3 regions of the Methylobacterium guangdongense genome follow, and region 1 is predicted to be linked to each of the others. Evidence: predicted binding sites of a transcription regulator. Region 1 holds the regulator's gene; each other region holds the start of a gene.
The links. Region 1 encodes PhoB, which activates phosphate uptake and scavenging genes when phosphate is short. Its sites were predicted from a motif close to TGTCATNNANCTGTCAT; they were not measured.
Positions count from the first base shown of each region.

Region 2: phnC (phosphonate ABC transporter ATP-binding protein) is a predicted target of PhoB. The motif match lies at 5,082-5,098, and genes of this name have one in related genera.
Region 3: AAHG09_RS10855 (calcineurin-like phosphoesterase family protein) is a predicted target of PhoB. The motif match lies at 3,688-3,704, and genes of this name have one in related genera.

Region 1 is NZ_JBBXMX010000010.1:58,957-68,462, forward strand. It holds gene pstA (phosphate ABC transporter permease PstA) at 1-453, shown strand, start outside; gene pstB (phosphate ABC transporter ATP-binding protein PstB) at 479-1,309, shown strand; gene phoU (phosphate signaling complex protein PhoU) at 1,384-2,103, shown strand; gene phoB (phosphate regulon transcriptional regulator PhoB) at 2,235-2,930, shown strand; gene AAHG09_RS19000 (protein-disulfide reductase DsbD family protein) at 3,082-5,238, opposite strand; gene AAHG09_RS19005 (hypothetical protein) at 5,374-5,901, opposite strand; gene AAHG09_RS19010 (hypothetical protein) at 5,873-6,157, opposite strand; gene AAHG09_RS19015 (aminopeptidase P family protein) at 6,293-8,137, opposite strand; gene AAHG09_RS19020 (hypothetical protein) at 8,314-8,595, shown strand; gene AAHG09_RS19025 (ribosome modulation factor) at 8,615-8,803, opposite strand; gene AAHG09_RS19030 (50S ribosomal protein L11 methyltransferase) at 8,834-9,506, opposite strand, start outside.
Region 2 is NZ_JBBXMX010000005.1:10,803-20,308, reverse strand. It holds gene AAHG09_RS11995 (autotransporter family protein) at 1-2,244, shown strand, start outside; gene AAHG09_RS11990 (ceramide glucosyltransferase) at 2,535-3,683, shown strand; gene AAHG09_RS11985 (DUF1045 domain-containing protein) at 3,716-4,402, shown strand; gene AAHG09_RS11980 (LbetaH domain-containing protein) at 4,395-5,030, shown strand; gene phnC (phosphonate ABC transporter ATP-binding protein) at 5,142-5,990, shown strand; gene phnD (phosphate/phosphite/phosphonate ABC transporter substrate-binding protein) at 6,115-7,041, shown strand; gene phnD (phosphonate ABC transporter substrate-binding protein) at 7,172-8,101, shown strand; gene phnD (phosphonate ABC transporter substrate-binding protein) at 8,237-9,163, shown strand; gene phnE (phosphonate ABC transporter, permease protein PhnE) at 9,171-9,506, shown strand, end outside.
Region 3 is NZ_JBBXMX010000004.1:217,349-226,854, forward strand. It holds gene AAHG09_RS10830 (TonB-dependent receptor family protein) at 1-183, opposite strand, end outside; gene AAHG09_RS10835 (DUF2946 family protein) at 226-645, opposite strand; gene AAHG09_RS10840 (DUF1775 domain-containing protein) at 694-1,647, opposite strand; gene AAHG09_RS10845 (hypothetical protein) at 1,690-2,076, opposite strand; gene AAHG09_RS10850 (L,D-transpeptidase family protein) at 2,308-3,606, shown strand; gene AAHG09_RS10855 (calcineurin-like phosphoesterase family protein) at 3,787-5,448, shown strand; gene AAHG09_RS10860 (type 1 glutamine amidotransferase domain-containing protein) at 5,555-6,133, opposite strand; gene AAHG09_RS10865 (hypothetical protein) at 6,290-6,493, shown strand; gene AAHG09_RS10870 (hypothetical protein) at 6,503-6,892, opposite strand; gene AAHG09_RS10875 (cold-shock protein) at 7,210-7,419, shown strand; gene AAHG09_RS10880 (AsnC family transcriptional regulator) at 7,651-7,887, shown strand; gene AAHG09_RS10885 (inositol monophosphatase family protein) at 7,903-8,718, opposite strand; gene AAHG09_RS10890 (DUF6101 family protein) at 9,123-9,506, shown strand, end outside.

The DNA of each region.
Region 1 (9,506 bases):
ATGGGCAGCTATTCCGGCTGGGCCGGCGGCGTCGCGCTCGCGATCATCGCCACGCCGGTGATCGTGCGGACCACCGAGGACATGCTGAGCCTCGTGCCGGGGACCCTGCGCGAGGCCGGCGCGGCCCTCGGTGCCCCGCCCTCCATGGTGATCATGAAGGTCAGCTGGCGCGCGGCCTCGGCCGGCATCGTGACCGGGATCATCCTGGCGCTGGCCCGGATCGCCGGCGAGACCGCGCCGCTCCTGTTCACCGCCCTCAACAACAACAGCTGGTTCAACGCCGACCTCATGGGCGGCGTGCCGAACCTGCCGGTGATGATCTACCAGTTCGCGCTCTCGCCCTATCCCAACTGGCAGCAGCTGGCCTGGGCCGGAGCGCTCCTGATCACCGTGACCATCCTCGCCCTCTCCGTGATCGCCCGCCTGGTGATCAAGCCGCAGCGTGCCCGCTGAAGCGCGAGCCCGAAGGATCGACCCGATGAGCAATGCTGCAGCAACCGCCGCCGCCGAGCCCCTGATCCACCCCTCCGCCAAGGCCGGCGCCGATACCAAGGCGCCGGTCCGGATCGCCGTGAAGGGGCTGAACTTCTACTACGGCCAGTTCCACGGGCTGAAGAACATCGACCTCAACTTCCACGATCGGCAGGTCACGGCCCTGATCGGTCCGTCGGGCTGCGGAAAGTCGACCCTGCTGCGCACCTTCAACCGGATCTACAGCCTGTATCCGGAGCAGCGCGCCGAGGGTCAGATCCTGCTGGACGGCGTGAACATCCTGGATCCGAAGGTCGATCTGAACGACCTGCGGGCCCGGGTCGGCATGGTGTTCCAGAAGCCGACGCCCTTCCCGATGTCGATCTACGACAACGTCGCGTTCGGCATCCGCCTCTACGAGAAGCTGCCGAAGGCAGAGCTCGACGAGCGGGTCGAGTCGTCCCTGCGCAAGGCCGCCCTCTGGGACGAGGTGAAGGACAAGCTCAAGCAGTCCGGCATGGGCCTGTCGGGCGGTCAGCAGCAGCGGCTGTGCATCGCCCGCACCGTGGCACAGCGCCCGGAGGTCATCCTGTTCGATGAGCCGACCTCCGCGCTCGACCCGATCTCGACGGGCCGCATCGAGGAGCTGATCGAGCAGCTGCGCGACGAGTTCACCATCGCGATCGTCACGCACAACATGCAGCAGGCGGCCCGCATCTCGCAGTTCACCGCCTTCATGTATCTCGGTGAGCTGGTCGAGTTCTCGCAGACCGAAAGGATGTTCATGAACCCGACGCAGCAGCGGACGCAGGACTACATCACGGGCCGCTTCGGCTAAGCCGTTTCGAGGACCGGTTCCGCGGGATCGCCCCAACGCGTGGGTTCGCACGCCCCCATCGAAGGATCCACCCCATGCCCGGCCATATCGTTACCTCCTACGACACCGACCTGGAAAATCTCCGTCGCTCGATCTCGGAGATGGGCGGCGTGGCGGAGAAGATGACCGCGGAGGCGACCGACGCCCTAGTGCGCCGCGACGACGGGCTCGCCCAGACCGTGATCCTCGCCGACAAGCGCCTCGACGCCCTTCAGCGGGACATCGAGGAGCGCTCCGTCCTGCTCATCGCCCGGCGCCAGCCCCTGGCGATCGATCTGCGCGAGACCATTTCGGCGATCCGCGTCTCCGGCGATCTGGAGCGGATCGGCGATCTCGCCAAGAACGTGGCCAAGCGCGTGGTGGCGATCTCCGATCAGGCGCCGGCGCAGAAGATCGTGCTCGGCGTGCGCCACATGAGCGATCTGGCGGAGGGCCAGCTGAAGGACGTGCTGGACGCCTATGCGAGCCGCGATGTCCAGGCGGCCCACGATGTGTGGGAGCGCGACGGCGAGATCGACGCGCTGTACAATTCGCTGTTCCGCGAGCTCCTGACCTACATGATGGAGGATCCGCGCAACATCTCGTTCTGCACGCATCTGCTGTTCTGCGCCAAGAACGTCGAGCGCATCGGCGATCACACCACCAACATCGCCGAGACGATCCATTACCTCGCCACCGGGGAGACGCTCGCGGGCGACCGCCCCAAGAACGATGCGTCGAACTACGCGACGGTGGACGGGGGACAGGCTTCGTAAAGGATCAACCCGGACGGCGCGCGTCGACGTCGGGATAGCGGTGCGCAGCGCCACGCGCGCACCTTGAGACAGGGCGGGGCCTCCGGCACCATCGGCGGGTCCGCCGCGAGAACGGGTCATCGAACGTGAGCATGCAAGTCCTGATCGTCGAGGACGAGGAGGCGCTGACCACATTGCTGCGCTACAACCTGGAAGCCGAGGGCTTCCTGGTGGATTCGGCGGCTCGGGGCGACGATGCGGAACTGCTCCTGGCCGAGCGGATGCCCGATTTGGTCCTGCTCGACTGGATGCTGCCCGGCCTGTCGGGCATCGAGCTCTGCCGTCGCATCCGCGCCCGGCGCGAGACCGAACGGCTGCCGGTGATCATGCTCACCGCCCGGGGCGAGGAGGGCGACCGGGTCCGCGGGCTGGGCACGGGGGCGGACGACTATATCGTCAAGCCGTTCTCGGTCCCGGAGCTGCTGGCCCGGATCCGCGCGCTGCTGCGCCGGGCCAAGCCCGCCCATGTCTCGGACCGTCTGGCCGCCGGCGACCTCGAACTCGACCGCACCGGTCATCGGGTCCGCCGCGCTGGCGAGGAACTGCATCTCGGCCCGACCGAGTTCCGGCTGCTCGAATTCCTGATGCTGGCGCCGGGCCGGGTCTTCTCCCGGGAGCAGCTGCTCGACGGGGTGTGGGGCCACGACGTCTATATCGACGAGCGCACGGTCGACGTGCATGTCGGCCGCCTGCGCAAGGCGCTGAACGGCCCGCGCCAGGCGGACCCGATCCGCACCGTCCGCGGCTCCGGCTACGCGTTCGACGAAACCTTCTCCCTCGAAGCCTGAGGCGCCCAGTTCCGGTTTCAAAAGATCGAGACCTTTGGCGGGTCCAGGGCAGAGCCCTGGTGCCGGACGCTGTCCGGTGTCGGGACAAGCCGGATGCCGGGGCTCCGCCCCGACGCCCCGCCAAAGGGCTGCCCCCCTTTGGAAACCCCGGTCAACGGGTCAGCGCGGCGCTCCGGTCAGCGCCAGCCGGCACTGATGCCAAAGCCTGCAGCACCGTCCCCTCGGTGAGGATCTGCGGCAGCACCTGGGGCTCCCCGGCGCCGGTATAGAGCAGGTAGAGCGGCACGCCGCTCCGGCCGTGCTTCTCCAGCAGGCGGGTGATCTCGGGATTCTGATTGGTCCAGTCCCCCTTCAGGTAGGTCACGGCCCGCTCGGCCATCGCGGCCCGCACGGCCTTGGTGGAGAGGGACGTCGTCTCGTTGACCGCGCAGGTGATGCACCACGCGGCGGTCATGTTGACGAAGGCGGGCTTGTGCGCGCCGACCAGCGCGTCGAGGCGGGCCTGCGTGAACGGCTCAATGGCACCGTCAGCCTGCGCGGAGGCCGGGACGCGATCCTGCGGCAGCCTGAGGGTCAGGGCCGCGACGGCGATCAGCGCCAGGACCGCGCAGACCTGCGCAATCCGCGCCATCCCCGATCCGGCGTTGCGGCCATGCTCCCAGGCCCAGGCGGAGAACCCCACCAGCACGAGGCCGATCAACGCCGCCAGCAGGCCCCGCGGATCGACCTGCTGTGCCAGGACCCAGATCAGCCAAGCCACGGTGGCGTAGACCGGGAAAGCGAGCACCTGCTTGAGGGTTTCCATCCAGGCGCCCGGCCGCGGCAGTGCCCGCAGGGCCGGCGGCCAAAGGGTCAGAGCCAAGAACGGCAGGGCGAGGCCCAGCCCGAGACACGCGAACACGGCGAGCGCCACAGCGGCGCTCTGGGTCAGGGCGAATCCCACCGCGGAGCCCATGAACGGCGCCGTGCAGGGCGTGGCCACCAGCGTGGCCAGGACGCCCGTGAAGAACGAGCCGCTCAAGCCCGATCGGCGGGCGAGGCTGTCGCCGACACCGGCGAGCCGTCCGCCGACCGTCACCGCGCCGGACAGGCTCAGGCCCATCGCGAACAGCAGATACGCAAGCCCCGCCACGACCAGAGGTGATTGCAGCTGGAACCCCCAGCCGATCGCCGCCCCGCCGCCCTTCAGGGCGATCAGCGCCGAGGCCAGTCCCAGAAAACTCGCCAGCACGCCGGCCGTGTAGGCGAGGCCGTGCAGGCGCAGGCGCGCGGACTCCTCGCCGGCGTGCCGCACGAGGCTCAGCACCTTGATCGACAGCACCGGGAAGACGCAGGGCATCAGATTGAGGATCAGGCCGCCGAGAAACGCGAAGGCGGCCGCGGTGGCGAGGGTCAGCGCATCGAGGTCGGACGCAGTCGATCCCGTCGGGGTCGGCTCGACGGGCGCCGGTGGTGCGGCCGCGGCCGGAAGCACCGGCTCGTCCCCATACGCGAAGGCGAGGCGGCGGGGGCCGGATTCGGTCACCTCATCGAGGGTCAGCACGCCCGGAAGGGTTGCGGGAGCCGCTTCGGTCGGGCTGCTCCGCGCGAGGGTGAGGTGCAGGCCGGCCCCATCGATCGACATCACCTGCGCGGCGGCGTTGTCGATCGCGGTCTCGGCATAGGGAAAATAGGCGGCGTTCCGGATGGAGTCGGGCTTGAGGCCGGTCGCCGCGAAGTCGAGCCGCAGGGTGTCGCCCTGGCTCGACAGGGTGAGCGGCCAGAGCGCCGGGGCGGGGAGGGCGGCCCGGGCGCGGGCGAACAGGGCGGCGTTGTCCGGATCGGATTGCGGCGCGCCGACCGGCAGGGTGAGGGCGAGGTCGGCGGAGCCCGGCACGCACTCGGTCTCGCAGACGAGGTAGGTCAGCTTGGCCTGAATCTGCACGGGGCGCGCCGGATCGAGGCTCGGCGGCGGCGTCACGGGGACGAGGAGCGTGACCTCGCCCTCGTAGCCGTAGTTCATTAGCGTCGCGATCGGGATTCGCTCCGGCGCCGGCCACCGGATCGCTCCGGCGTTGAAGCCGGCCGGCAGCGTCCACGTCACCTCAGGCGGCAGCCCCGAATCCCCGGGGTTGCGCCAGTAGACGTGCCAGCCGGGCTTCACCTGCATCCGCACGGCCAGGGTGAAGGGCTGCGCCCCCGCCACCGCGGCCGGCTCGGCCACGAGGCTCGATCGCACGAGATCCGGCGGCGTGCGCAGGCCCTGGGCCAGAGTAACCGACAGGCTCGCAGCGAGGACCAGGATCGGGAGGACGAGGCGGCGGATCATGCTGTCCCTTCGCGCACCGGACGGCTGCGGTTTCAGGCGCGGCGTTTGGCGTGCGGCGCGGGCTTTTCCGTGACCACGCCTTTTAGCGCGCTGGCCCGATTCCTGTCGCATGCCGGATCACCGCATAGCCGGAACTCATCCGCGGGCTTCAAACAGGATGAGGAAGAGGAACGCCTTGCGCTGATCCTCCGTCAGCTGGCTCAACCGGTCGACCGCCGAGCGGGCGGCCTGAAGCGCGGCGCGCGCATCGAGGCGCAGCAGGGACGCGGAGGGATCATAATCGGCCACATGGCGTCGATCCTGCAACTCGACGACGGCACCCGCGATCGCAGCCACATGGCCGCCGAATCCCCTGGCTGGCTCATAAGGTTTGAGCTTCGGCTTGAGCGTATGCGCCCGCAGATCGCTACACACGTTCTTGAGTCGCTGATGCGAAATCGAGCGGTATACGAGCGACCAGAGTGGATCGCCGCGCATCCTTCGCCCGCCCACTTCGTCGGCGGCGGCGATGAGGATCGTGTGGAATAACCCGTAATAGGCATTCGAGACCGCGCGGCGCAGGTCGGCCTGCCGCAGTGAGCCGCGACCCGATTGACGAAGCAACGCATCTGCTTGGACGAACAGATGATCCGGATTAATGAGCGCCAAGCTCGTCGAGCTCACGTTGCTCGGCATACTCGACCAAGACCCGCAACGGCTCGCCGGCTTTTTGCAACGCCCTGCTGATTGCCAGATTGGCATCGAGCAGCGTCCCGCCATCGAGTCGGTCGATAGCATCGTCCTTCAGGATCAAACGGACGCGTCGCACCGGATCGCCGTCCGAACCGAACATATCACCGAGCTGAACCGCCTCGACGAGGGGACTGCCGAACGCCGTGTTCGCCGTCTCCCGGGCGACCTCTGCGAGATCCGGGGGCATAACCAACCACCTTCCAAGGCCTTGGCAAAAGCTTGGCCGTTCGCCGGACGACGGCGACCGGTCCGCAGCTGAATGTGTCGCGCCGCCGGGGCGTGCGCAAGGGCGCAGGATGCGGCCTCGGCCGCCGTGGGTCGATCAGCGATCAATCGCCAGCGGCGCCGTCGCTTGCTCGAGCCAGGTGCGCGCGCCGGCATCGAGATCCGGGGACAGGGCTTCCCGGACCCGGGCGTGATAGGCGTCGATCCAGGCCTGCTCGCCGGGATCGAGCAGATCCGGGCGGATCAAGCGCCGATCGTAGGGGGCGAGCGTCAACGTCTCGAAGCCGAGCATCGGGCGCTCGCCATCCGGGATGTCACGGGGCTCGACCAGAACGAGGTTCTCGATCCGGATGCCGTAGGCGCCGGCCGCGTAGTAGCCCGGCTCGTTCGACAGGATCATGCCGGCCTCCAGCGCCACCGTGCCGGTCTTGGCGATCCGCTGAGGCCCTTCGTGGACCGACAGGAAGGCGCCGACGCCGTGGCCGGTGCCGTGGTCGAAATCGAGCCCCGCCTGCCAGAGGGGCGCCCGCGCGAAGGCATCGATCTGCGCGCCGGTCGTGCCCTTCGGGAACACGGCCCGGGCGATCGCCACGTGACCCTTCAGCACCCGGGTGAAGCGGTCGCGCATCGCGGAGCTCGGCTCGCCCACCGCGATCGTACGGGTGATGTCGGTCGTCCCGTCCGGGTATTGCGCCCCGGAATCGATCAGGAACAGCTCGCCCGGCCGGACCGTCCGGTCGCTGGCCCGCGTCACGCGGTAGTGGACGATCGCCCCGTTCGGACCGGACCCCGAGATCGTCGGGAAGGACACGTCGCGCAGATCGCCGCCCGCATCGCGAAAGTCCTCGAGCGCCTCGACGGCGGCGGTCTCGGTGAGACCGCCCGCCGCGGCTGCCGCGTCGAGCCAGGCCAGGAAGCGCACGAGGCTCGCCCCGTCCCGGTGATGCGCGGCGCGCGCGCCGGCGATCTCGGCGGCATTCTTCACCGCCTTCATGCCGGTGATCGGATCCTTGCCGACATCGACCGTGCCCCCGGCCGACTCGATCCGTTCCTTCAGGGCTACGGCGCCCGTGGCGGCGTCGAGCCGGACCAGCACACCGCTGAGCGAAGCTAGGCCATCCTCCAGTTCCGCCCGGGGCAGGATCTCGGCGGTGGCGGAGAGGGCCGCACGCAGGTCGGGATCGACCACCGGCGAGACCAGGAACAGGCGTGCCGAGCCCGCGCGCGGCAGGATCGCGTAACCGAGCGCCAGAGGCGTATGCCCGACATCGGCGCCCCGCAGGTTGAAAGCCCAGGCGAGGTTGTGCGGGTCCGAGATCACCAGGGCGTCGCAGCCGGCCTCCGTCAGGCTCGCCCGGACGCGGACGAGCTTGTCCGCGACCGTCTCGCCCGCCAGGGCATCCGGATGGCGGCTGACCCGGCCGGCGGGCGGCTTCGGCCGGCCTGCCCAGACGGCGTCCACGAGGTTCGGCACGGCCCGCAACGTGCCACCCGCCTTCGTCGCCGCCCGTTCGAGGCGCGCGAGACCATCCGGCGTATTCAGCCAGGGGTCGAAGCCCAGCACCTGATCGCGCTTGAGGTTGGCGGCGATCCAAGCCTCCGACGTCGCTTCGGCGAGCGGCACGATGGTGAGAATGCCGGTATCGACCTGCTCAGGGGCCTGAAGGGTGTAACGGCCATCCACCACCAGGGCGGCCTGGTCGGCCAGGATCACCGCGGTCCCGGCCGAACCGGTGAAGCCGGTGAGCCAGGCGAGCCGCTCCGCGTCGGCGGGCACGTATTCGGACTGGTGCTCGTCGGCCCGCGGCACGACAAAACCGTCGACCCCCGTCTCGCGCAGGGCCGCCCGGAGGGCTTCGATCCGCTCAGCCCCCTTGCGATGGCCCGGATCGTCGAAAGTCTGGAAGCGCTGGCGCGGTCGGGAGGGGGGCAGCTCGTTCATGTCGAAAGGGTAGAGCGGGCGGCGCCGGGGTGGCAACCGGTCCGGTTCCAGGCCACGCTTCGGGGAGACGGCCGGTCACGCTGCCGGCCACGCGACCGGTGCAACCCAGCAATCGCAGCAGATCGTGTTACTTTTACCGTTAAAAAATCGCGAGCAATCTTATCACGTCGTGAATTTTGGCCTATCTTGCAGCGATGGCACGCCGTGTTTACTACCGGGTCAGCGACAGACCGGATGGCTGCTTCGATGCCGTCGTGACGATTGAACCCGATACTGTCGTGCGCCGTGACGGCTTTGCGTCGCTTGCGGAGCTCGAAGAGTGGATCGAGGGCTTGCGCGTCTTGATGGCCGCACTCGGTGCGCCCGTGGCCAAGGCGGAAGACGCCGAAGCGCCGGCCCAAAGGGACGTCGGGACCTTACCTGTTCGCGGGCCCGGCCGGTTACGCGCGGCCCGCTGAGCGCGGCGCCATCGCCCGATCAGTCGCCCGCGAATGCCGGGTCGTGGGTCGGCTCGGCCGGTACGCCGTCGTAGCCCTCGAACCAAGCGGTCCGGGTTTCGGAATTCGCGGGATACGGGCACGCATCTTTCGGGCGGCCCTGCGCCCGGGCGCGGGCGCCCTCCGCGATGGGATCCGACGGCGATTCGTGGAGCGGCGTGTGGCGCATGCCGGATCAACCCGCAGGTCTGCGCGCGGTTCAGCGCCGGCGGCGTCGCAGGGGGCGTTCGGCCGCGCCGCCGCGCATCAGCACGAGGGCGACCCAGCCCTCGATCAGGCCGCGGCGCACGAGGGCGAAGCCCTGGTGGCGGTAAGCCGACAGCACGCCCGGAACATCGCGCTCGATCAGGCCGGACAGGACGAGGACGCCGCCGGGGGCGACGACCCGCGTCAGCGAGGGCGCGAGGAGCCGCAGCGGCCGAGCCAGGATGTTGGCGAAGACCAGATCGAAGTGGCGCGGGCGAGCCGCACTTCGGTGGCGCACCCCGGGGCCGTGATACAGCTTGAGATAGGGACCGAGGCCATTGGCCCGGGCGTTCTCCCGGGCCGTATGCACCGCCTCCACGTCGAGGTCGCCCGCGACGACCGGTTGCCGTAGCGCCTTGGCGGCCGCGAAAGCCAGGATCCCGGTGCCCGTGCCGACATCCAGGATATGGGCCGGGCGCCGCCGCTTGAGCACTTGGACCAGGGCCCGGAGGCAGCCCAGCGTCGTCCCGTGGTGTCCGGTGCCGAAGGCCAGCGCCGCCTCGATCTCGATCGGCAGGTCGTTGGCTCGCACGGCCTCCCGATCATGGGAGCCGTGCACGAGGAAGCGTCCGGCGCGGACGGGCTTCAGCCCCTCCAGCGAGGCGCGGACCCAATCCTGCTGGTCG
Region 2 (9,506 bases), on a different contig from region 1:
ACCAACCCGGCCTACATCGACAACGCCGCGGTGACCGGCACGGCGATCAACCTGCCGGCTCAGTTCCTGGCCGCCCAGGGCCAGCTCCAGGCCTACCTCGCCGCCCAATGCGGCAACACCGTCGCCGCCTGCGCCGGCAGCGCCGCGAATGCGGCCGGCAACCCCTACGTGCCGTCCGCCGCCAACCAAGCCGCCTATCAGAGCCGCCTGACCTACGGCCTGCCGACCCTGACCTTCGCCCAGGCCCCGCGCGAGCAGGCCCCGGCGGGCGGCCCCGACGCCTCGATCCTGCTCGCCCCGCTCTACGGCGGATCCACCACCGCCGCCCGCACGATCGCCCCCAACGGCGGCCTCTACGGCCAGCTCTCCACCGGCACGATCAACCAGATCTTGGTCAACACCGAGACCAACGCCCTCGCCGCCTTCTACGGCAGCCCGCTGAGCTACTGGACGCGCCTCGACCTGTACTCCGCCGCCGGTTACTTCGGGAACGTCACCGGCACGCTGCGCATGGACGCCAGCGACCGCCTCGGCATCGACGTCGGCATCGGCCAGGGCGGCGCCCTCTACGCCAACGGCACGATCTCCGGCACCGCCTTCGTGGGCGCCGGCGGCCTGCTCGGCGGCTCGGGCACGCTCGGCGGGATCCGCGCGCTGCCGGGCGGCACGGTGTCGCCGGGCAACTCGATCGGCACGCTCACCGTCACCGGCACTGTCGCCTTCGCCCCCGGCGCGACCTACCGGGTTGAGGCCAACGCCGCCGGACAAGCCGACCGCATCACCGCCGGCGGCAACGCCGCCCTCGGCGGCGGCACCGTCCAGGTGCTGGCGGCCTCCGGGGCCTACAACCCGCGCACCACCTACACCATCCTGTCGGCCGCCGGCGGCGTGTCGGGCCAGTTCGCGGGCGTGACGTCGAATCTCGCCTTCCTGTCCCCGGGCCTGCGCTACCGGCCCAACGAAGTCGACCTGACGCTGACCCGCAACGACGTGCCGTTCTCGGCTAGCGCCACCAGCCGCAACGGCATCGCGGCGGCCAACGCCGTCCAGGCGGCCGGCGCCGGCCGGCTCACCGACGCGGCGGTCGCCTTCACCACCACCGAGGCGGATGCCGGCTTCCGGGCGCTCTCGGGCGACATCCACGCCAGCACCGTGTCGGCGGCCTACGAGACCGCCTTCTTCGTGCGCGAGGCGGTGCTCGACCGGCTGCGCTGGGGCAATCCCGGCGGCGATCCCGGCCTTGGGCTCGACTACGGCACCCTGCCGTCCGCCTACACGGCCGACCTGCCGGGCCGGGCGCCTGTCGTGGCGAACGTGCCGGTGCGGACCCTCGACCCGCAGGTGTTCGGCCTGTGGGGCCAGGGCTTCGGGTCGTTCGGCACGGCCGCGGGCGGCGGCAACGCGTTCGACCTCGACCGGCAGATCGCCGGCTTCGCGGCGGGCGCGGACATGCGTCTCCCGAGCGGGCTGCGCTTCGGCGTGGTCGGCGGCTACACGGAGGCGTATCTCGACAGCGCCGGCCGGACCGGCGGCACCAGCCGGGCGGAAAGCGCGACGCTGAAGAGCGGGTTCGGCGGCCTGTATGGCGGCTACGAGGCCGGGCCGCTGTCGCTGCGGCTGGGCGTGATCTACGCCGAGACCGACACCCGCACGCGCCGGGCGGTGGCCTACGGGCTGTCGGAGACGCTGAGCGGCCACGGTGGCGGCTACACGCTGCAGGGCTTTGGCGAGATCGGCTGGAGGATCCCGCTGGGCACGCCGGCCGTGGCGGCCCTGGTGTCGAAGGACGGGGCCGCGGTCGCGGTGCAGCCGGCGGCCTCCTACATCGAGCCGTTCGTGGGCGGGGCCTATGTCGGGATCCGGCGCGACGGGTTCGCCGAGGCCGGGGGCGCGGCGGCGCTGGCGAGCTTCGCCCGCGATTACGATCTGGGGGCCGTCACCGCGGGCGTGCGGGCCCAGACGAGCCTGGATCTGGGCCTGGGCCTTCCGGTGACGCTGCGGGGTCTCGTGGGCTACCGGCGGGCGTTCGGGGACGTGGTGCCGACGGCGCTGCTGCGCTTCGGGGCGGGCGGCCCGGCCTTCCTGAGCGGCGGCGTTCCGATCGACCGGGATGCGCTGGTGGCGCAGGTGGGGCTCGATCTGGCGGTGGCGCCGAACGCCAGCCTGGGCGTGTCCTACACGGGCCAGACCGGCGCCCGGGCGCAGGATCAGGCCGTGAAGGGCAGCTTCACCCTCCGGTTCTGAGGACCGGCCTGACGGGCGCACGGCCGGCTCCCGTCATGGTTTCGAAAGGTCGAGACCTTTCGCGGGTCCAGGGCGGAGCCCTGGTGCCGGGCTTTGCCCGGTGCCGGGCTCCGCCCGCTCTCAGGGCTCCGCCCTCAGAACCCGCCAAAGGGCTTCGGCCCATTGGAAACCCGAGATCCCGAGACACGAGGGGCCGGCGAATATCGGCCCTCGTCCCCCGGAGTGTCACACGACTGACGCGGTCCGGCCGCTAGCGACCGGGCCGCTCATGACGCCGAACGGGACTCCGCATGATTGACGCCACGGTGCCGGCCCTCACCCTCGGCGCGCTCCTGGCGCTCGTCCAGATCGGCAGCATGGCCATCGCGGCTTGGCGCCTCGGCACGGGACACGGGCCGTCGCGCTTTCCGGCGGGAGCGCCCGTCTCGCTGGTCCGCCCGCTCCATGGCCTGGAGGCCTACAGCGAGGAGATGCTCACCCGCAGTTTCCGCCTCGATTATCCCGCCTTCGAGCTGATCTTCTGTGTGGCCGATCCGGCCGATCCGATCGTGCCCCTGGTCGAGCGCCTGATTGCCGCCCACCCCCGGGTGCCGGCCCGGCTGATCCTCGGCGACGAGCGCGTCAGCGCGAATCCGAAGCTCAACAACTGCCTGCGCGGCTGGCGTTCCGCCGCCCATGAGTGGGTGGTGCTCGCCGATTCCAACGTGGCCATGCCGCCCGATTACCTCCAGCGCCTCCAGGCGGCGTGGCGGGAGGAGACCGGCCTCGTCTGCTCCACCCCCGTGGGCGCCCGCCCGGGTAGCTTCATGGCCGAGGTGGAATGCGCCTTTCTCAACACTCTCCAGGCGCGCTGGCAATACGCTGCCGAGGCGTTCGGCCTGGGCTTCGCGCAGGGCAAGAGCATGCTCTGGCACAAGCCGTTCCTGGAGGCGCAGGGCGGGCTCCAGGCGCTGGCCGCCGAGATCGCCGAGGACGCGGCCGCCACCAAGCTGGTCCGGGCCGCCGGCAAGCGCGTCCACCTCGTGGCGAGCCCGTTCGAGCAGCCTTTGGGGCCGCGCGGCTTCCGGGAGGTCTGGGCCCGGCAGCTGCGCTGGGCCCGGCTGCGGCGGGTGACGTTCCCGCTGTTCTTCATCCCCGAGATCGGCAGCGGCGTCCTGTTGCCGGCGCTGGCGGTGGCGCTCTGGGCCGGGAACGCCGCCGGTCTCGTCGGCGCTGCCGGCCTCGCGGCCCTGTGCTATGCCGCCGAGGCCGCGCTCGCGATTCGCGCGGGCTGGCATCGCGCGCCCCGCATGCTGGCGGCCTTCCTGGTGCGGGACGCGCTGATCCCGGCGATCTGGCTGGGCGCCTGGGTGCAGAGCGCCATCGTGTGGCGCGGCAATGCCATGGATGTCCGCCCGCGCCGGGCTGCCGAGGCGCGGACCTACGCGCCGACGACCTGATCACGGTCGCCATGCGCCCTGGAGGCCGAGACGTGACGCGTCGCTATGCCCTGTACTGGCTGCCCAACCCGGGCTCCCGCCTGGAGGCCTTCGGCCGGAGCGTGCTCGGATACGACCCCGTGTCCGGGGAGGCGGTCGCGCATCCGGCGGGGCTCGGCGACCTCGCCGCCGTGAACACGGGCGCCCGGGTCTACGGCTTCCACGCGACGCTCAAGGCGCCCCTGCGCCTCGCGCCGGGGGCCACGGAGGCCGATCTCGTCGTCGCGGCCCGCGGTGTCGCGGTCGCGCACCCGCCGGTGGCGGTCGGGCCGTTGCGGGTCGCGGCGCTCGGGCGGTTCCTCGCCCTCGTGCCGGAGAGCCCGCCGCCGGAGCTGGGCCTGCTCGCGGCCGAATGCGTGGCGGTCCTCGATGCCCTCCGGGCCCCGCTCACCGAGGCCGAGCGCGCCAAGCGCCGCCCGGAGCGCCTGGATCCGCGGGGCCGCGCCCTGCTCGACCGCTGGGGCTATCCGCACGTGTTCGAGGCCTTCCGCTTCCACATGACCCTGACCGATGCCCTGCCGGAGCCCGACCGTGACGGCTGGCACCGCCGCCTCGCCGAGGCTTACGCCGCTTCAGGTCCGGAGCCCGTGATGATCGACGCGATCTGCCTCCTGACCCAGGACGGATCCGGGCCGTTCCGGCTCCTGGCCCGCCTGCCCTTCGGTGAGTCCCATGGCTGAGGGTCCCAAGGCCGCCCCGGCGCTGGGCCTCGAACCCGCCATCGATCCCAGCGCCCGGGTCGAAGCGTGCCGCCTCGGCCGCTACACCGAGATCGGCGCCCGCACCCGCCTGACCGAGACGGTGCTCGACGATTATTCCTACATCGGGCAGGACGGCGAGGTGATCTACACGACGATCGGCAAGTTCTGCTCGATCGCCGCCAGCGTGCGGATCAACCCGGGCAACCACCCGATGGAGCGCGCCACGCAGGCCCACTTCACCTACCGGGCCCGCGCCTACTGGCCCGAGGAGGCCGACGAGCCGGCCTTCTTCGACCGGCGCCGGGCGAGCCCGGTCACGATCGGCCACGATGTCTGGATCGGCCACGGCGTGGTGGTCCTGCCCGGCCGGACCATCGGGACCGGCGCGGTGGTGGGCGCCGGGGCGATCGTCACCCGCGACGTCGAACCCTACACGATCGTGGTCGGCAACCCGGCCCGGCCGGTCCGGCGCCGGTTCCCCGGCGATATCGCGCCGCGTCTGGAGCGCCTCGCATGGTGGGACTGGGACCACGAGGCCCTGCGCCGCGCGCTTCCGGATTTCCGCGCCCAGCCGATCGGAGATTTTCTCGAACGCTACGAAACTTAAGCCGGCTATCAGCTAAATGTTCTGTGCCGGCAAACAATAAGACATCGTATTCGTCATTCAATCGTCGTGGAAGCGGCGTTTAGCTGCGGTCATTCCGCAGCGGATGAATGCATGCTTGTTATCGAGGATCTGACGCGCCAGTACGGCGACCGGCGTGCCGTGGACGGCGTCTCGCTGCGGATCGAACCCGGCAGCTTCGTCGGGGTGATCGGCCGGTCCGGCGCCGGCAAGTCGACGCTCCTGCGGTTGATCAACCGGCTCGCGGATCCGAGTGCGGGGCGCATCCTCCATGACGGGCGGGACGTCACGGGCCTGACGGGCCGCCAGCTGCGCGAATGGCGCACGCGCTGCGCCATGATCTTCCAGCAGTTCAACCTCGTCGGCCGCCTCGACGTGATGACGAACGTGCTGATGGGGCGGCTCAGCCACGTGCCGAGCCATCGGGCGCTCCTGCGCCTGTGGTCCGACGCGGATCGGGCCATGGCGCTCGCCGCCCTGGAGAGCTTCGACATGGGCGAGTTCGCCGGCCAGCGGGCCGACGGCCTGTCGGGCGGCCAGCAGCAGCGCGTGGCGATCGCCCGCGCCCTGGTGCAGGAGCCGCAGATCCTGCTGGCCGACGAGCCGGTGGCCTCCCTCGACCCGCGCAACACCCGCCTCGTGATGGACGCCCTCGCCGACGTGAACCGGCGCTACGGCATCACGGTGCTGTGCAACCTGCACTCCCTCGACCTCGCCCGCGCCTATTGCGACCGCCTCGTCGGCCTCGCGGCCGGCCGGGTGGTGTTCGAGGGCGGCCCGTTCGACCTGACCGAGGACGTGGCCCGCCGGCTCTACGGGCTGGAGGCCGGCGAGGTGCTCGACGATGCCGCTGAGCGGGAAGCGGAGCAGCGCGCGGCGTTGCCGGGCGGGCCCGGCTCTGTCCCGGCGCGCCCGGTTCGGGAGGCCGCGATCGGCGCCTGATTTTTCAGTGCATGACAGGGAAGATCAAGGTTTCGCACTAAGAAACGACAGATCTGGGAACGCTCTTGCTGGGTGCGCCACCGCTCGATTCGGATTCCGGCGCGCCGGTGAGGAGATCATGTTGATGTTGGGCCGAATCATTTTAGCCTTTGCTTTTGCCATCGCCCTTTTGACTGTGCCGGCGCGGGCGCAGGGCTGGCGGGACAGCTATCCCGCGTTGACCCTCGCGGTCGTCCCCGTGGAGAACGCCGACACCACCATCAAGCGGTTCACGCCCCTCGTGACGTACCTGACCAAGACGCTCGGCGTTCCCGTGACGCTGAGCGTGGCCAAGGACTACGCTTCGGTGATCGAAGGCCAGAAGAACCGCACGATCCACATCGCGCGCCACGGCCCGGCCTCCCTGGGGCAATCCGTGATGAACGGGGTGCTGATCCAGCCGATCGTCACCTGGGTCCATCCGGCCGGCAATCACGGCTATCATTCGGTAATCTACGTCCTGGCCTCCAGCCCTTACAGGACGCTCGACGATCTCAAGGGCAAGACCCTCGCGCTGGTCGACCCGAACTCCACCTCCGGCAACCAGGCCCCGCGCTTCTTCCTCAAGAAGGCCTGCTACGACGTGGACACGTTCTTCGGCGAGACCTTCTACGCCGGCAGCCATGAGAGTGCCGTCAACGCCCTGATCGCCGGCAAGGCCGATGCCGCCGCCAACCACTGGAACGCCGAGACCGACACGATCGTCAGCCGGATGGCCGCCAAGGGCACGCTGAAGACGCCGCAGGGCGCGCCGATGCAGCAATCCGACTTCCGGGTCGTGTTCAAGTCCGACCTCCTGCCGGAGGGGCCCTTCGCGATGCTGGCGAGCCTGCCCGAGGATCTGAAGGCCGCGATCCGGGCCGCCTTCATCGCCTTCCCGACCGCCGACCGGGCCGCCTTCGACCAGCTCTCCGACGGCAAGGACGAGGGTTTCACCCCGATGACGCTCAAGGACTACCAGCCGGTCATCGACATGCTGCGGTTCAACGCGGCGCAGCGCACGCGCCTGTAGCGCCACCGTCTTCACCCCCAATCCGCCGGGACCGCGCCGCGTGCGGATCCCCGGCGGGCTGGGCCTCGCCCCGACCGGCCGGCAGAGCCGGCCGCCGCCCGCCTTTCGGGCCACCACGAAGGACGACACGATGATCACCCGACGCACCCTGGCCGCGGCCGCCGCCGCGCTCGCCCTCCTCGGCCTGCCGGCCGCCGCGCAGGACTGGGAAGCCAAGTATCCTGAGCTGACGCTGGGCGTGATCCCGGCCGAGAACGCCTCCGGCACCTCCGACCGCTACGCCCCGCTCACCGCCTACCTGACCAAGGCGCTCGGCGTGCCGGTGAAGCTGCGGGTGGCGAGCGACTACGCCGCCGTGATCGAGGGCCAGCGCGCCGGCAACATCCAGATCGCCTTCTACGGCCCGGCCTCCTTCGCCCGCGCCGTGATGACCGGCGTGAAGATCGAACCGATCGTCAATCAGAAGCACGAGACCGGCGCCTCGGGCTACTATTCGGTGGTCTATGTCCTGGCCTCGAGCCCGTACAAGACAATTGAGGACCTCAAGGGCAAGAACCTCGCCCTGGTCGATCCGAACTCCACCTCCGGCAACCAGGCGCCGCGCTTCTTCCTTAAGCGGGCCGGCTACGACGTGGACAAGCACTTCGCCAAGACCTTCTACGCCGGCAGCCACGAGAACGCCGTCCTGGCGCTGACCCAGGGAACGGCCGACGCCGCCGCGAACCTCTGGAACTCCGACACGGACACGATGGTCACCCGCATGGCCGCCAAGGGCATGCTCAAGAAGCCGGACGGCACGCCGATGCAGCAGTCGGACTTCCGGGTCGTGTTCAAGTCCGACTTCCTGCCGGAGGGCCCGTTCGCGATGCTGGAGAGCCTGCCGGACGACCTGAAGGCCAAGATTCGGGAGGCGTTTATCGCCCTGCCCGGGGCCGACAAGGCGGCCTTCGACAGGCTCTCCGACGGCAAGGACCAGGGCCTCACCCCGGTGACGCTCAAGGACTACCAGCCGATCATCGACATGCTTCGGTTCAACGACGAGCAGCGCAAGAAGTCCTGATTCCCGGCGCCCGGGCCGGCGGACGATCCGCCGGCCCGATCCGCGCGCCCGCGGCGATCCCGGACCTGGCCAGCCTGAAGCCGGGCCGGGTCTCCCCCGACGACCCTGTCATCGACCCGATCCAAGGACATGCTCGTGATCACCCGACGCACCCTGGCCGCTGCGGCCGCGCTCGCGTTCCTCGCCCTGCCGGCGGCCGCGCAGGATTGGAAGGCGCGGTATCCCGAACTGACGCTGGGCGTGATCCCCGTGGAGAACGCCTCCGGCACCGCCGACCGCTGGGGGCCGCTCACCGCCTACCTCACCAAGGCGCTCGGCGTGCCGGTGAAGCTGCGGGTGGCGAGCGACTACGCCGCGGTGATTGAGGGCCAGCGCGCCGGCAACATCCAGATCGCGTATTACGGCGCGGCCGCGTTCTCGCGCGCCGTGATGACCGGCGTGAAGCTGGACCCGATGGTGAGCCCGAAGCACGAGACCGGCACGCCGGGCTACTACTCGGTGGTCTATGTTCTGGCCACGAGCCCGTACAAGACGGTAGAAGACCTTAAGGGCAGGAACCTCGCGCTGGTCGATCCGAACTCGACCTCCGGCAACCAGGCGCCGCGCTTCTTCCTGAAGCGGGCGGGCTACGACGTGGAGAAGCAGTTCGGCAAGATCTTCTACGCCGGAAGCCATGAGAACGCCGTGCTGGCGTTGACCCAGGGCACGGCCGACGCCGCCGCCAATGTCTGGTATTCCGAGACGGATACGATGGCCACCCGGATGGCCGCTAAGGGCATGCTCAAGAAGCCGGATGGCACGCCGATGCGGCAGTCCGACTTCCGGGTCGTGTTCAAGTCCGACATGCTGCCGGGCGACCCCTACGCCGTGCTGGCGAGCCTGCCGGACGACCTGAAGGCCGAGATCCGCCAAGCCCTCCTCGACCTGCCGAAGGCCGACAGGGCCGCGTTCGACAAGCTCTCGGACGGCAAGGACCTCGACCTCGTCCCGGTGACGTTCAAGGACTACGAGCCGGTCATCGACATGCTCAAGGCCAACGACGAACAGCGCAAGAAGTCCTGAGCCGATCATGGCGAACGCGCCCGGCCTGACACCGCTGCCGCCGGAGCGGCACGCCGCCCTTTCCGGCCTCTACGCAGCGGCGACGGCGGCCGCGCGTCGCCGTACCCTGGTGGGGCTCGCCGTCGTGGCGGCCCTCACGCTCCTCGCCGGGGTCGCCGCCGAGGTGCGGCCCCTGGTCTTCGTCGAGAATATCGGCAAGTTCACCGCCTACCTCTACGAGATCCTGCCGCCGATCGGCCTCGAACACCCGATCGCCGACGTGCGTGCGTGGTACTGGGGCCTGCCCAACTGGCTGGGCCTGCTGGGCGAGACCCTGCTGATGGCCTATCTCGGCACGCTGCTC
Region 3 (9,506 bases), on a different contig from region 1:
GACGCTCGGGACCGAGAGCGAACCGCGCGCCTCACCCGGGAGCGGCCCGGTGGGCGTGGCGCTGCCGATCACGCTGAGTTCCGGGAGGGTGACGGCGGGGTCCTGGGCCAGGGCGGCCGATGGTGTCGCGCAGGCGAAGAGCGACAGGGCGGCGCGGCGGCCGGCCCATGAGAGGCGGGGCATGAGGTCGTGTCCGTGTCCGAGGATCGGGGAGGGGCGATCGGATCAGACGACGGGGGGCGGGGCCCGGGCGCGGGGTCCCGCCTCGGGGGGCGCCCGCGGAAGGGCGGTGCGTGCCGGCCGCACCCGGATGAGCGCGATCGGGTAGAGGGTCGGCAGGGCTTCGGCCGGCGCGGGGGCGGGGAGGGCGGCCGGGGCGGCGACGTGGCACGCGATGCAGCACGCCATCGGTGCGTGGGCCGGGTGATGCGGGTCGTCCGGCCCAGACCCGTCGATGGGGCCGCCGGCCAGGCACAGGACATGGTCCGACCCCGCCGCGGCGGCCATCGCAAGGCCGCCGAGGACGCTCTGGAGCGCCAGGGCGTACAGGACGAGGAACGCCAGCAGGCGGCGCCCGGACCGGCTCAGCCGGGGGCGACGCCCCGGAGGTCCGATCCGGGTGTCGTGGGGTCGGGCGCACGCCATCGGGCGCTCGTGACCGTTCGTTCTCGGTGCGCGGCTCCTGTCCGGCCGCTAGTGCTGGTGCTGGTGCTGACCGCCGGGGGCGGAGGCCCCGATCGGCGCGACCGAGAAGGTCACCGGAACGGTGCCGGCCTTCTGGAAGGTCAGCGTCCCCGAGACGGTCTCGCCGGCTTTCGGTGCGCCGGTCAGGCCCTCGAACATCAGGTGGTAGCCGCCGGGCTTCAGCTCGACGGTCTCGCCGGGCTTGATGGTCAGGCCGCCGGAAACCGGCGCCATCTTCATGACGCCGTCCTCCATCGTCATGGAATGGATGTCGCCTGACTTGGCGAACGGCACGGCGGCCCCGGTCAGCACGTCCGGCGTGCCGCCGGTGTTGGTGATGCGCACGTAGCCGCCCGCCACCTTGGCGCCGTTCGGCGTGGCGCGCAGCCACGGCGTCTCGATGGTCAGGTCGCCGGCCTTGACGGAGGCCGCCTTCGCCGGGGCCGCCTGAGCGACCTGAACGATCCGGAAGGCGGGCGCCGCCGCCTTCAGGTCATGCGCGTCCTGCCCGGGCTTCGGGATGTCGGACCACGAATGGCTGCCCTCCGTGCAATCCTGCTGCACCGGCACGTAGACCGTCGCGCCGGGCTCGAACGTGTCGGCCACCTGCGCCAGGAAGGTGAATTCGTCGACCTCGTCGTCCGGCAGGGAGCCGCCGCTCCACGTGATCGACGTCACGCCCTCCGAGGCGGTGCCGTGATGGGTGGCGTAGGTCCTGGCATAGGCGCCACGGGTCATCGCCAGGGTCCAGCCGGCTTTCGGCATCGGCTTGGCGCCGATCAGCCCCTCCGGGATGCTGACGCGCACCTGAGTGGTCGGCTTGCCGTCGCAGCCGTGCATGATCTGAACGACACCGCGATAGGTCGAGCCGGGGCTCGCCTGCTTGCGCTCCAGCACCGCGTGGGCCTGCGCCGACGACGCAACGAGGCCGAGGCCGATGACGGCCGAAACGAGAGTCTTCATGGGAATGCATCCGTTCTGAGGGAGTCGTCGGGAAACGATCGCTCAAGCGGATGGGGGACCGCGCGGTGACGCGCTGCGGTCGGGCGGGGCGCGGGCTCCGATCTGGCCGACGCCGCCGAAGGCGGTCCCGCCCCGATCTTCGGGCGTCCACGCGATGCCGATGGGTGCGGCGCGGGGTGGAATCACGGTGCCGGTCGCCTGCGCGGCCTTGCAGCAATCGCCGTGGTCGTGCGGCGGAATCCCGTCCGGCGCCGGATCGGTGGCCGCATGCTGCGCGCAGAGGCCGTTCGCACCGGCCGGGATCGGCATCAGCCCGCCCAGGAAGGCCTGCAGCACGAAGGCGTAGAGCGCCAGCACGGCGATCACGGCGCGCAGGGGCGCCGCGGGCTGGCCGTGGTCTCGTCTCGATCTGGCCGGAGCCCGGTCCATGCTGCGCCCGTCCGCTGTCCGATCCGGACCGCTATGGTATCCCTGCCACACCCGGGCGCCCGTGGCTGTTGCCAGGGTGCCGCACCCGGATGCTGCGTGCGCTGGCGCACCGCGACGCCATATTCCGGCCCCTTCGATAGGGAGTCTTAAGCCACAACCCGACAGCGTGGCGGCCGAGATCAACCTCTCCCGCCACGATCCGAACAGTTTCCGGACCAGAGCCAGCGACCGATGCGCATGACGGCACATAACCGGTTCACCACCCTCCTGAGCGTCGCCGCCCTCGGCGCCCTGGGGATCGGCACCGCAGAAGCCCGCGATCAGGGCAACTACGCCCAGGCCGAATGGGCGCAGGACTACGCCTCCCCCGCCGCCATGCAGGTGCGGCGCGAGACCGTGCCGATCCTCTCGCCCCAGACCGTGGCGGCGACCGAGCAGATGGTCGAGCGCTACAAGGACATCGTCACCCGCGGCGGCTGGAAGCAGGTCTCGGGTGCCGAGCACCTGCGGATCGGCTCGCGCGGCCCGGCCGTGGCCGCCGTGCGCCAGCGCCTGATCGTCACCGGCGATCTCGACTCGGCGGCCGGCAGCTCGGGCGTGTACGATTCCTACGTCGCGGCCGGCGTGAAGCGCTTCCAGGCCCGCCACGGCCTGAGCCAGACCGGCACGATGAGCCTCGCCACCCAGCAGGCCATGAACGTGCCGGCCGAGGTGCGCCTGCGCCAGCTCGAGACCAACGTGGTGCGCCTGCGCTCCTATTCGGGCGATCTCGGCCGCCGCTTCGTGATCACCAACATCCCGGCCGCTCTGGTCGAGACGGTCGAGAACGGCCAAGTCGTCACGCTGCACGCCGCGGGCGTCGGCAAGATCGACCGCCAGTCGCCGATCATGAACACCAAGGCGACGCAGATCAACTTCAACCCGACCTGGACGGTCCCGGCTTCCATCGTGAAGAAGGACCTGATCCCGAAGATGCAGAAGGATCCGAACTACCTCACCGACAACCGGATCCGCATCCTCTCGAACGGTCAGGAAGTCTCGCCGAAATCGGTGAACTGGTTCTCGGACGAGGGCACCCGCTACACCTACCGGCAGGATTCGGGCGCCGACTTCAACTCGATGGGCATCGTGCGCATCAACATCCCGAACCCCTACGGCGTGTTCATGCACGACACGAACACCAAGGGCGTGTTCGGCGACGACTTCCGCTTCATCTCCTCGGGCTGCGTGCGCGTGCAGAACGTGCGCGAGTACATCACGTGGCTCCTGAAGGACACGCCCGGCTGGGATCGCCAGAAGGTCGAGGAGGCGATCGAGAGCGGCAAGCGCGTCGACGCCAATATTGCCCAGCCGGTGCCGGTCTACTGGACCTACATCACCGCGTGGTCGACCCCGGACGGCATCGTCCAGTTCCGCGACGACATCTACAAGCGCGATGGCGTCAACGTCCCCTCGACCATCGGCGCCCCGACCCCGGTCGCCAGCGCCGAGCCGCTGCCGCAGAGCTTCGAGCCCGGCGACGAAGAGTAATCGACCGTCCGGTTGAATCCGGTCTATCCGAGGCCCGCATCTCCGCCGAGATGCGGGCCTCGCGCGTTTGGGGGCGGGATCTGTCATCCGCCGGTCAAGCGCGTCTGCTTGGCCCTCTGAACCTATGCCGCGAAGGCCGCCGCGTCGGCATCCGGACGCAGTTGCAGACGAGGAGTCCCGATGTCGCGTGAACCCGTATCCGGCAGCGGACGCCTCACCCGCCGGGAGACCATGGCGGGCCTCGCGGGGCTCAGCCTCGCGGGCGGCCGTGCCGAGGCGCAGGGCACTGCGGAGGCGACCGGGATCGTCTACGCCACCGACGTCACCGGCGTGGATCGCGCCCCATTGCCCGGCGTGCTGGTCTCCAACGGGCGCGAGATCGCGCGCACCGACGACCAGGGGCGCTACCGCCTGCCGATACCCGGCGACGGGGCGGTCTTCGTGATCAAGCCGCCGGGCTACGCCCTGCCGCGGGACGCCGACAACGTGCCGCGCCACTCCTACATCCACCAGCCGGACGGCACGCCGGCCAGCCTGGGCCTGCGCTACCGCGGCGTCGCGCCGACCGGTCCCCTGCCGGCCGCGATCGACTTCACCCTGACCCGGGTCGACGAGCCCGCGGATTTTGACGTCGTCCTGTTCACCGATCCGCAGCCCGAGAGCCGGTTCGAGCTCGACCACGTGCGCGACACCGCGGTCGCCCGTGCCATGGCGATCCCGGCCGCCTTCGGCATGACCATGGGCGACGTGCTGTTCGACGATCTCTCGCTCTACGGCCGGTCGAACCGGATCGTCGGGCGGATCGGGCTGCCCTGGTACAGCCTGCCGGGCAATCACGACCTCAACATGCAGGCTCCCGATGCCCGCTACAGCCGCGAGACCTGGAAGCGGGTCTTCGGCGCGCCGACCTACGCGTTCCGCCACGGGCGGGCGTGGTTCGTGATGCTCGACAATGTCGAGTGGCTGGGGCCGCCCGTGCCGGTGGGCGCCAACACCTACCGGGGCCGGATCGGCGAACGCAGCCTGACCTTCCTGCGCAACCTGCTCGCCGAGATCCCGCGGGACGACCTGATCGTCCTCGCCATGCACATTCCGCTCGTCACCGACACGACGCCGGACGATCCCCACGGCATCACCACCGACCGTGCGGCGCTCCTCGACCTGCTGGCGGGGCGCAAGGTGCTGAGCCTGGCCGGCCACACCCACACCACCGAGCACCATTATCCGGCCGAAGGACACCACCATCACGTGTTGACGGCCGTCTCCGGCTCGTGGTGGAGCGGGCCCGACACGCGCACCGGCATCCCGTCGGCCGACAGCCGCGACGGGACGCCGAACGGCTTCCACGTCCTGTCGGTGCGCGGGACCGACTACACGACGCGCTACGTCCCGGCGCAAGGCCAGCCGGACGAGACCATGCGCCTCCTGTTCGAGAGCGAGGCGCGGGGCGGTGCCGTCGAGGTGATCCGCCTCACCCGGCCGGTGCAGGGCCTCCGTCCGCCGGTTCCGCAGGACGCGCTCGCCGACACGACCCTCGTGGTGAACGTGTTCGACGGCGGCCCGCGGACCAATCTGGCGTTCCGGATCGGCGAGCGGCCGGCGCAGGCCATGACCCGGACCCGGCGAACCGATCCGTTCGTCGCGGAACTCTTCGCCCGCTATCCCGAGACGAAGAAGAGCTGGGTGCAGGCCACGCCCTCCACCCATATCTGGACAGCACGGCTGCCCGACGACCTCTCGCCGGGAGCCCACCGCGTCACCGTGGAGGGGACCGACGAGTACGGGCGCCCGATCCGGAGCTGCACCGTGCTGGAGATCCTCGGCGAGCGCGGGCGCGGATAATCCCTCCGCCTCCGCTTCCCGCAGGCACGAGAAGGTCCCTGCGGGCCTCTCCCCACATACGGGGAGAGGAGAAGGTGCGTTCTCGGCCCACGCCGATTGAGCTGCCTCAGGCCGCCAACTGCCGCGTGCCGTGGCCGCCTTCCTGGATCTCCTCGACGATCTTCGCGCAGAAGGCGTCGAGGTCATTCGGATTGCGGCTCGTCACGATGCCCTGGTCGGTCACCACCTCCTTGTCGTGCCAGCGGCCGCCGGCATTGACCACGTCGGTGCGGATCGAGCTGAACGAGGTGAGATCGCGGCCCTTGGCCGCGCCGGCCTCGATGAGCAGCCAAGGTGCGTGGCAGATCGCGGCGACCACCTTGCCCGAGGTCAAGAAGGTCTTGATCACCTCGAGGGCCTTCGGCTCGAGGCGGAGCTTGTCGGGGTTGATCTGGCCGCCCGGCAGGACCAGCGCGTCGTAGGCGGACGGATCGACCTGCTCCAGATCGGTATCGACCGAGACGTCCTTCCCCCAGTCGGTCTTGTCCCAGCCCCGGATCGTGCCCTTGCTCTGGCGCGATTGCGGGGCGGCGACCGTCACGGTGGCGCCGGCCTGGGACAGCTTGGATTGCGGAACGGTCAGTTCGCTCTCCTCGAACCCGTCGGTGGCGAGGATCAGGATCTTGGCTTGGCGGATGTCGGGCATGGATAGCCTCCTGCTGATCGGGGTTGGCCCGATCAACCAAGCGCCCGGCGGCCTGTTCCCGGGGATCCGAATGGGCCTACCCTGCGGCAAACGCAGATCGGAACCCGCCGGAGCCCGATCCGTTGGTCCCCATCCCGAACCGATAGGAGCCGCGACATGGCCAATCCCGGCCTACCCGAGCCCACGCCCGGCGATCTGCCGCCGCCCCCGCCCATCCCCGATGAGGAGCCGGACATCGGCCCGACCGGACCGCGCACCCCCTATCCGGTGAACGATCCCGGCATCGGCGAGCCGGGTGGCCCCGGCTCCGAGCCGGACATCTTCCCGGGCACGCCGACCGATCCCGGCACCCGGATGTAGACCGAAAGGTCAGTGGCCGCCGTGCGAGGTGCGTACGTCGCGCGGCGCGTTGAGGATCTCGGAGAGGCTCGTCACCACGTGGCGGGCCTCTTCGTCGGTCAGGCGCAGCTGGAAGGGCGGCAGGGCCCCGGCCTGGAGCGCGACCACGGCCTGCCCCTCCTCGTCGGTGCCGATCTCGATCGCCGACGACGTCACGTCGAGCATGGCGATCTCCTCGTCGCCCATCTCATCCGCCATGTCGGGCTCGTCGGTATCGTCGATGGCCGTGAGGAGCTGCCCGACGGCCCGCACCAGGGCCCGGGCGGCGCGGGCATCCATCACCACCGCCGTCGCCTGATCGTCCTTCTGGAAGGACAGCTGGATGTTCGCGCCGTCCAGCGAAACCGATATGCCTGCCATGTATCGTCCAGAGCCGCGCGCCGTAACTGCTTGCGCGCACACCGTATATGCATCGTCAAGGCCCGAAATCCCAGGGGGCTGCGGATCGCGGTGGCGCCTTCATCCCCGCCTTCGATGCAGAAGATACGCGCCGAGCGCCTTGTTGCGGCCGCAGCGGACGCTTAAATACGTCCTCGGGGGGCTTACCCACCGAGGCTGACGCCATTCAAGGTTCAGCGGCTCGCGCCCCGCCACACTGGCCAAACCCAGAAAGACCGTGGTGCACCACGCGGCCTTCGCGCCGCGCGGGTGGCCTATGGACGAACGAGGTACACTACGTGAATACCGGCACTGTGAAGTGGTTCAACGAGACCAAGGGCTACGGCTTCATCCAGCCCGATGACGGCGGCAAGGACGTGTTCGTTCACATCTCGGCCGTCGAGCGCGCCGGGATGCGCAACCTGATCGAAGGTCAACGGGTCACTTACGAGATCCTGACCGACAAGCGCAGCGGCAAGGACGCTGCGGGTAACCTCCAGGCGGCCTGATCCGTCGGCGGGTCCGACGACCCCCGCTCCCCTGACGCGCCTGACGCGACAGGGGGGCTCCCGCGAGACGGGAGCCTGGGCGAGGATCGCGAACCGGCCGCACGAGGCGGCTCCCCCTTCCGACGCTATCGAACCGGGCAATACCGTTCGGGAGCGGATCGCGTCGGAGGCAATATCCCAGAAACGACGCCGGACGGAGACAACGTCCGGTCCAGAAAAGAAAAGACGCTTATGTTAGTCGAGTACACACGCCGCCGCGGCATCCGGTCCCCCGTGACCGACGCCCCGACCTTCCGGGTCGGCAAGCTGGCCGAGGCCAGGCAGGCGGATCAGAACGGGGTCGACATCAGTCACCTGATCGACCGCTCCTACAACTACCATTCCTCGCGGGAGCTGCATTGGCATCTCGCCGACCGCCTCGGGCTCGCGCCCACCGCGGTCACGCTTCGCGAAGTGCGCGCGGCCTGAGGAGCCGCGCCGTCCTCAGCGGCCCCAGGCCGCCAGGACGGGATCGCGCAGGGCCGCCGGCACCGCGAGCAGTTCGCCGTGGACCGGCTCGGCCCGATTATAAGGGGTCGCCGCGCCGTCGAAGTCGCAGACCACCCCCCCGGCCTCCCGCAGGACGAGATCGGCTGCGGCCAGATCCCAATCCCGGGCATGGCCCGAGATCATCCCGACATCGACGCTGCCCTCCGCAACCCGCGAGAGCCGCAGGGCGAGGGACGGGATCCGGGCGACCACGCTGAAGTCGGGGGCCGGCCCGGCACCCCGCGTCAGCCGGTCGAGCATGGGCTTCGGGCCGGTGATGCGGGCGCCCGCCAGATCCTGCCGTGCATCCACCCGGATCGGCGTGCCGTTCCGGGTCGCACCGCGCCCGCGCACGGCCTCGTAATTCGCCTCCCCCGCCGGCGCATGCACGAAGCCGATCAGCGGCTCACCGCCGGCCAGCAGGGCGACGGCGATCGACCAATCCGGATGACCCGACAGGAACGCCCGGGTGCCGTCGATCGGATCGACGATCCAGACGAGGTCGTGGCCGAGGCGGGCCGGATCGTCCGCCGTCTCCTCGGACAGCCAGGCCGCCTGCGGGACGAGCGCGCTCAGGCGAACCTTCAGAAAGGCGTCCACCGCCACGTCGGCCTCGGTGACGGGCGAGCCGCCGGCCTTCGACCAGATCCGCGCGGAGGTGTGTCCGCCGAGCTTGAAGAACGGCTGCGCGATCTCGGCGGCCTCGCGCATGACGGTGCGCAGCTCCGGCATCAGGGCCGATACGGCGTCGTCGGTGAGGGGCTCGGGCATCGCACTCCGCGCGGGATCCGTGGGGGCTCGGACAGCCCAGCACGCCGTTCATCCGGTCGCGCGGATGGCAGGGCGTTCGGGCTGAGAGGGCCGGGCGCGGATGATCGCGCGCCCGATCCTGCCGTTGTACGGCGCCGCCCGCATCGCCACAAGGACGCTGGTTGATCAATCGATAACGACCAATCCGCGCAAGGAAATGTTGAGCATTCAAGGAAGCATTGAGCATTCCGCAAATGACAGCCCTGTCCAGATTCGCTTAACGACGGCTCTTAAGCGGTGCGGAGGAGTTCGGGTGCGATTTTGCTTGGCATGACGGACGGCCCGACAGGGGCTGCCACTTGCCCCAGGGACTCGGACCGATGAACACTTCCCCGATCACGGACGAACGTCGCGCAGGACATTGCATGCAGGGTGCCGAGGGCCCAACGGAGTTCGCCGCCTCGCCGCTTCCGGTGATCGGCCGCGTCGCCGGCGCCCGTCGCGCCGCCGGGATCGCGCTCGCCTATGCGGTCGAGGAGGCCGAGATGGCGGGGGCCGACCGGTTCAGCCTGATCCTGGTCGATGCCGAGGGCGGGGAACTCCACCGGCTCGGCTGCTACGACGAGGACGATGTGGTCGCCATCTGGCGCGACATCGCGGCGCGCGCCGGTCTGGTGCGGATGATCATCCGGGAGGATGGGATGCTCATGCCGGTCACCGAGCAGATCGGCCGGCTGATCCTCGGCCGCGTGCGGATCCGGCGGCGCCATGCCGGGCTCGGCGGACGCCGCCCGCGCTTCCTGGCCCGG